3 regions of the Streptomyces sp. NPDC059010 genome follow, and region 1 is predicted to be linked to each of the others. Evidence: riboswitches for the same ligand, from Rfam matches in the RefSeq annotation. Region 1 holds a riboswitch; each other region holds the start of a gene.
What was found. Region 1 has a riboswitch for cyclic di-AMP ahead of ACFWYS_RS09980 (M23 family metallopeptidase). Riboswitches for the same ligand answer to the same signal wherever they lie in the genome.

Region 1 (2,253 bases):
CACCCACCGGCCGAGGCCGTGACGGAAGTCGTCGCGAGCGACGAGCCGGCGGTGGGGAGCGGCACCGGCCGGGCCCGCGGGAACGAGCGTCCCCAGTGCGGCGCCGGCGGCCAGGGTTCCGAACGCTCTGCGTGTGGTCGTCACGGGTTGGGCTCCTTCGCGGGCGGGGGCGGAGGCGGAGGCGGAGACGGATGGAAAGCGCTTGCACCGTCAATGGAGATCACCCTCTCCCGCCACTCCCACGTTGTCGACACCCCCGGACACACCGAAGGCCGGACCCGGGGATCGGGGTCCGGCCTTCGGAGGCGTGTCAGGCGAGGCGGTCGGCGGGGGGTCAGCCGATGGCGACGCCCTTGGCACGGAGGTAGGCGACCGGGTCCACGTCCGAGCCGTAGTCCGGCGTGGTGCGGATCTCGAAGTGCAGGTGCGGGCCGGTCACATTGCCGGTCGCGCCGGAGAGACCGATCTCCTGGCCCGCGGTCACGGTCTGGCCGGCCGAGACGGAGAGCGAGGAGAGGTGGCCGTACTGGGCGTAGTAGCCGTCGGCGAGCTGGATGACGACCTGGTTGCCGTAGGCACCGCCCGAGCCGGCGGAGACGACGGTGCCCTCGCCGACCGCCTTCAGCGGGGTGCCGGTCGCGGCGGCGAAGTCGACGCCGGTGTGGTAGCCGCTGGACCACATGCTGCCGGCCACCTTGTACGCGGTGGCGACGGCGGCGGAGGACACGGGAGAGGTGAAGCCGTTGACGGTGCTCGCGTTGTCGGCGGCCGTGGTCGTCTTCTTCGGCGCGGAGGACTTCTCGGCCGAGTCCTTCGAGGACGACTTGGACGACTCGGACGCCGAAGAGGAGGACGGGGAGGAGGACTTGGGGGCGCTCGCCCCGGCCTTCTTGCCGCCGATCGAGAGCTTCAGGCCCGGGTGGATCAGCGACGGGTCGCTGCCGACGGCCTCACGGTTGTCGGCGTAGAGCTGCTTCCAGCCACCGTCGACGCTCTGCTCGTCGGCGATCTTCGCGAGGTAATCGCCGACCTTCACCGAATAGGTGTGCACAGCCGTCTTCTTCTCGGCGGCCTTCTTCTGGACCGTCTTCTTCTCGACGACCGGAAGGGACTGAACGGCCTTTTCCGAAACGGAATGAGAGGGAGCGGCGTGGGCGCCGGTGGCCCCGATGAGCGGGAGGGCGAGAGCGGCGCCACCGGTTCCGGCGACGGCGATGGAGCGGGTGAGGCGCGGGGACTTCGGGCGGCGGTGCTTACCCTTCGCGGGCATGGCGAATTCCTCTCCGGCGCCTACGAGGTGAGCTGTCGGGTGCGGGCTGGAGATGCCCGGTCGCGTGGGGACGCGACTTGACCCCAAGCCTGTTCCAGAGACCGGAACAGGCGGTTGTACCTGTGGGTCCCCCGCTCCTGCCAAGGTCGGGTGAGTTTGCGCGGGTTCCGGTCGGCGGCAGGATTCGGCGTCCGTCCGGATTGGTTGGGAACGTAAGCGAGGAAGACGCACGGGAACAAGTGAGAGGTTCCGTCCGAATGCGTTCCCGTTGATCCCTTGTGGGAATTCTCGGTCACCCTGCGTGAATTATGAGTGCGTCGCCCTACTCAAAACCCCTTGAAAGACGCGTGAATTACGTGAACATGACGGGCGACACACGGTCACGACTATGACGCTCCTCACGTGACATTGCTCCAGCCGCCTTTACTGCAGAGCGAGTTGGAATTAAGGCATCAATTCGGACAGAACCCCTAGATGCGACGCAGCCGGATAACTGCCGCATCGAGATCGCCGCGCAATCCGATGAATAGTCCGTGATGCTGCAATACGGCACCTCGATACACTTCGCCCGTTTCGCGGCATTGATACGACGCTGTCGGGTCCAGCCCGCGCAGCCGCAGCGCCGGTGCGGCCTCGCCGTAGCTCTGCGCCTGGAGCCAGGCGAGGACGACGGTCTCGTCGCCGAGCACGTACTGCACGGCGCTCAGCCCGCCCCTCGGGGGCCGCAGCCGGTAGAGGTCGCCGCGCTGGACAACGGGCCGGATCTCCTTGTAGAGCTCCACCCACTCCCGCGCCTCGGCGAGCCCCTCCTCGCTCCACCGCGCGAGGTCGCCGCCGACGCCGAGCACTCCGGCCATGGCACTCACGAACCGGAAGCGCAGCGAGCTGACCCGGCCGTTGAGCTGGTTGTTCGGGCTGTCGGTGACCCAGGCGGCCATGACCCGCGCCGGATGGATCTGACTGAAGCCGTGCTGGATGGCGAG
Region 2 (2,253 bases), on a different contig from region 1:
ACCCTTGCCCAGGTAGCGGTTGGGGTCACCGTCGCGGAGCTCGATGGCCTCGAAGGCGCCGGTGGAAGCGCCGGACGGAACGGCGGCACGACCCGTGCTGCCGTCGTCGAGGCCGACCTCGACCTCGACCGTGGGGTTGCCTCGGGAGTCCAGGATTTCCCGGGCTACGACGACGTCGATGGACGGCACGAGCATCTCCTTCATGGGATGTGACGCGGGTACGCAGACCGTGGTGGGTACTGCGAGACGAGCCTAACCGGCTCCGGGGCTTCAGCCACTGGTCGACCGCCCCGTGGACAGAACCGAGAGTAAATTGTTTCCGAACGAAACAAAGACACGGTACAAAAAGCCCCGCCCCGGTGCGTACGGGGGAAGACGCACCGAGGCGGGGAGTTCGTGGGGACGGGGGTGAACCTCACGACGCCCTCACTCTCACTTCCACGGATGTGAGGGCGCTGTGGTTCAGCTGTCGCCCGGGTACAACTTCGGGCGCGGCCCTTACTTCAGGTGCAGCTGCTGACCCGGGTAGATCAGGTTCGCGTCCTCGACGATGTCCTTGTTCAGCTTGAAGAGCTTCTCCCAGCCGCCCTTGACGTCGTGCTTCTCGGCGATGGAGCTGAGGGTGTCACCCTTGACGACCTTGTACTCGCCGTCGCCCTTCTTGACCTTCTTGCCGGTCGGGGTGGTGACGGTCTTGGTGCTCTTCTTGGCGGCCGGGCGGTCCGTGGAGCGGGAGGCCGACTGCTGCTCGGAGGAGCGGGTGGTGCTCTCGCTGCTCTGCGAGGAGCCGCTGGAGGAGGAGCCGCTGGGGGAGGCGCCGGACAGGCCGACACCGCAGCTCGGCCAGGCACCCTTGCCCTGGCTCGCGAGGACCTTCTCGGCTATCTCGATCTGCTGGGCCTTGGTGGCCTGGTTGGCGGTGGAGGCGTACGCCGTGCCGCCGTACGCGGCCCAGGTGGAGGCGGAGAACTGCAGACCGCCGTAGTAGCCGTTGCCGGTGTTGATCGACCAGTTGCCGCCGGACTCGCACTGCGCGACGGCGTCCCACTCGGAGGTGGTGGCGGCGGAGGCGCTGCCTGCGGCCATCAGCGGAGCGGCGACGGCGGCGGCACCGGTGACGCCGACGACGGCGATGGCGCGAGCGGCCTTGGACGGACGACGGTGCTTGCCCTTGCTGGAGAACAGCATGGAGAGATCCCCTCACCGACGCCTGCGAGGTGAGCTGTCGGGTTCGGGCCGGTTGAGTTGCCCGGCCGCGCACGCTCGCCTCTCGGCTCCCGTTGCGCGGCTTCACCCCAAGCCGACTCCGGCCGTCCGGCCCCGAAGGGCCTCAACTGCCGGACCCGGCGCAAACCTTGGGTCCCCCGCTCCTGCCTACGGCGCTTTACGCGACGACTGTTCCCGTACGGCCGCTGGCAGGATTCGGCGTTGCGGCAGCCGGGGCTCGTGGTGACGAGCGATCACGACCGTAGACAAGCGATTCCCGGAATTACAAAGACGATCAGGGCTTCTGAGATCTATCTCTCACTGCATTCAAAACGGACATTACACGCGAACCGTGACGCGAACTCCGGCTGTTTTTCGCCCTGTTCGGTACCTATTCGGCGGGGACGTCCAGGGTCTGACCGGGGAAGATGTGGTCCGCGTCAGCACCGATGGCGCTCTTGTTCGCCTTGTACAGCGCGCGCCACCCGCCGTCGAGGTCAAGGGAGTCGGCGATGGAGGCGAGAGTATCGCCGGCGCGGACGGTGTACGAGGCGTGGCGACCGGAGGGCTTGGTGGCGCTGTCGGCACCCTCGCTCTCGTCGGCGCTGGGGCCGCGGTGGCGCCCGGTGCCGGCCTCGGCGTCGGCCGCCGTGTCGTCCGTTCCGACGTCGAACGCCCCGGTGTCGACCAGGCCCGAGGAGCCCTCGTCCTGTGCGGAGTTGTCCTGATTGTCACTGTCGGGCGTCAGCGTGGGGGAGCTGTCGGGCGACTGCGAGACATCTGCGCCGGAGGACGTGTCGGACTTGGAGGAGTTGTCGGCCTCAGGGGATGAAGAAGACGAAGAGGGTGAAGAGGAAGAAGCGGAGTAATCCTGGGAGGATTCGGACGAAGTGTCCGAGGAGCCGCTGGGCGACTTCGAGGGGTCGCCGGAGTCGTCGGAGTCGCTGGAGCCGCCGGACGAGCCCTTGGACTCGGACGACCCAGACGACGTGGACGAATCGAGCAATCCGGAGGATCCGGACACCTCGGACGGCGAGTCCTCCTCGA
Region 3 (2,253 bases), on a different contig from region 1:
CTCGGTGCGCCGCTGGGCGGCCCGGGCGGCGCCGAGCGGCTCCAGGAGCAGGCGCATCTCCAGCAGGTCGGCGGCCTCCTCCTCGGTCGGTTCGGCGACGCACGCGCCCGCGTGCCGCCGGGTCACCACGAAGCCCTCCGCCTCCAGGGTGCGCAGGGCCTCACGCACGGGGACGCGGGAGACTCCGTAGCGGCGCGCGAGGAGTTCCTCGGTGAGCCGGCCGCCACGCTCGTAGACACCGGCGACGATGTCGTCCCGGATCGCCGTGCATACCGAATGCGCCGGAATACGCATGACCGACCTCCGCCTTAATCCCCGTGAAACGTCGACGAATGACGTGTGTTCAGTGACTCTATGGCAACCGGCCGGAATTTCCGACGGCGGGCCGGAATCCATGGATATTTTTTGGTCAGCCGATCGTCTCCGAAACGCCGAAAGCCCCGGCTCGGGGAGCCGGGGCTTCGAGGGGACGTGCGGGTCAGATGTTCACGCCGTGCGAGCGCAGGTAGGCGACGGGGTCGATGTCGGAGCCGTACTCCGGCGAGGTCCGCGCCTCGAAGTGCAGGTGCGGGCCGGTGACGTTGCCGGTGGCTCCGGACAGGCCGATCTGCTGGCCCGGAGTGACGCTCTGGCCCACCGAGACGCCGATGGACGACAGATGGCCGTACTGGGTGTACGTACCGTCGTTCATCTTGATCACGATCTGGTTGCCGTACGACCCGCCCCAGCCGGCCTCCACGACGGTGCCGGAGGCGACCGCGTGCACGGAGGTGCCGCTGGCGGCGTGGAAGTCGATGCCGGTGTGGCTGCCGGAGGACCAGACGGCGCCGCCGGCCAGGTAGCCGGTGGAGACGTACGAGCCGGTTATGGGGGCGACGTACGACAGCAGGCGCTTGCGCTCGGCCTCACGGGCGGCGCGCTCCTTGGCCTCGCGCTCCTGCTTGGCCTTCTCGGCCGCCTTCTTGCGCGCGGCCTCCTCGGCGGCCTTCTTCAGGGCGGCGGCCTCCTGGGCCGCCTCCTCCTGCGCGGCCGCCTGGTCGGCGATCTGGTCGGCGATCGAGTTGTCGATGGTGATGACCGGGATGAGGCTGGTCTGCTCGGCGGCGGGTTCGGCGGCGAGCGCCGGAGCGGCCAGAGTGCCTATGACACCGGTGGCGGTGAGAGCGGCGACGCCCGCCGCGCGGGCGGTGGTGCGCTCGAACCGGCCGGGACGACGGTGCTTCCCGGAGGCGCGGTTCTTCCCGGTGGCGCAGGTGAACGCCATGTAGAGGCTGGTCCTTTCCTTCCCTCTCGCCTACCGGGTTAGCTGACGGGTTCGGAGCAGGAAGGTCTCCTACGGACCCCCTCGCGACTGGCGCGGGCGTCCGATTCACCCCAGGGACTTCGATGGGTCCCCGGCTCCCCTGGCTTGCGCCGTACGGGGACTCGGCGATGGCTGACCGGTGCCGCGGACGCGGCGCAGTGCCTGACGGACAGCCCGGAAGACGCTAAGCGGGACGTCTTTCAATACCCAAACGGATCACGGGTTTTGTAGCGCATCCCACAGGCCAGACAGGCAGCCTCTCCCTCAATTCGGGCATAAAGGGGCCCTGGTGACCGGTGAGTCACCAGGGCCCCTACGCGCGCGTGCCGTCGCCCCGCGCCGTGCCTGTCCGCTATTCGGCCGCCACGACGGTGACTTCGCCGATGCCGAGGGCCTCGACGGGCCCGTGGATCTCGGCCGCGTCACCGACGAGGATCGTCACCAGCCGGTCCACCGGGAAGGCGCTCACGGCCGCGGCGGTGGCCTCGACGGTGCCGGTCGCGGCGAGCTGCTGGTACAGCTTCGCCTGGTAGTCGTCGGGCAGGTGCTGCTCGACCTGGTCGGCCAGCGTGTTCGCCACGGACGCGGCGGTCTCGTACTTCAGCGGCGCCACCCCGACGAGGTTCTGCACGGCGAAGTCCCGCTCGGCGTCGGTGAGCCCCTCGCCGGCGACGCCGCGCAGGACCTTCCAGAGGTCGTCCAGGGCCGGGCCGGTGTTCGGGGTATCGACGGAGCCGCTGATGGCGAGCATCGACGCGCCCGTGCCGTCCGGGGCGGAGCGCAGGACCTGCCCGAAGGCGCGCACGCCGTAGGTGTAGCCCTTCTCCTCGCGCAGCACCTTGTCCAGACGGGAGGTGAGGGTGCCACCGAGGCAGTACGTGCCGAGCACCTGCGCGGGCCACACGCGGTCGTGCCGGTCCGGGCCGATCCGGCCGATCAGCAGCTGCGTC

Region 2: another riboswitch for cyclic di-AMP. It lies ahead of ACFWYS_RS18135 (transglycosylase family protein); the one in region 1 lies ahead of ACFWYS_RS09980 (M23 family metallopeptidase).
Region 3: another riboswitch for cyclic di-AMP. It lies ahead of ACFWYS_RS03880 (M23 family metallopeptidase); the one in region 1 lies ahead of ACFWYS_RS09980 (M23 family metallopeptidase).

Annotation. Positions count from the first base shown of each region.
Region 1 covers NZ_JBHYJA010000007.1:250,551-252,803, forward strand. Annotated here, with positions in the region: gene ACFWYS_RS09975 (DUF6250 domain-containing protein) at 1-144, opposite strand, end outside; gene ACFWYS_RS09980 (M23 family metallopeptidase) at 335-1,270, opposite strand; cyclic di-AMP (ydaO/yuaA leader) riboswitch at 1,275-1,433, opposite strand; gene ACFWYS_RS09985 (alpha-galactosidase) at 1,741-2,253, opposite strand, start outside.
Region 2 covers NZ_JBHYJA010000015.1:83,985-86,237, forward strand. Annotated here, with positions in the region: gene eno (phosphopyruvate hydratase) at 1-189, opposite strand, end outside; gene ACFWYS_RS18135 (transglycosylase family protein) at 499-1,188, opposite strand; cyclic di-AMP (ydaO/yuaA leader) riboswitch at 1,193-1,392, opposite strand; gene ACFWYS_RS18140 (transglycosylase family protein) at 1,598-2,253, opposite strand, start outside.
Region 3 covers NZ_JBHYJA010000003.1:22,269-24,521, reverse strand. Annotated here, with positions in the region: gene ACFWYS_RS03885 (GntR family transcriptional regulator) at 1-294, opposite strand, end outside; gene ACFWYS_RS03880 (M23 family metallopeptidase) at 479-1,264, opposite strand; cyclic di-AMP (ydaO/yuaA leader) riboswitch at 1,277-1,441, opposite strand; gene ACFWYS_RS03875 (M16 family metallopeptidase) at 1,656-2,253, opposite strand, start outside.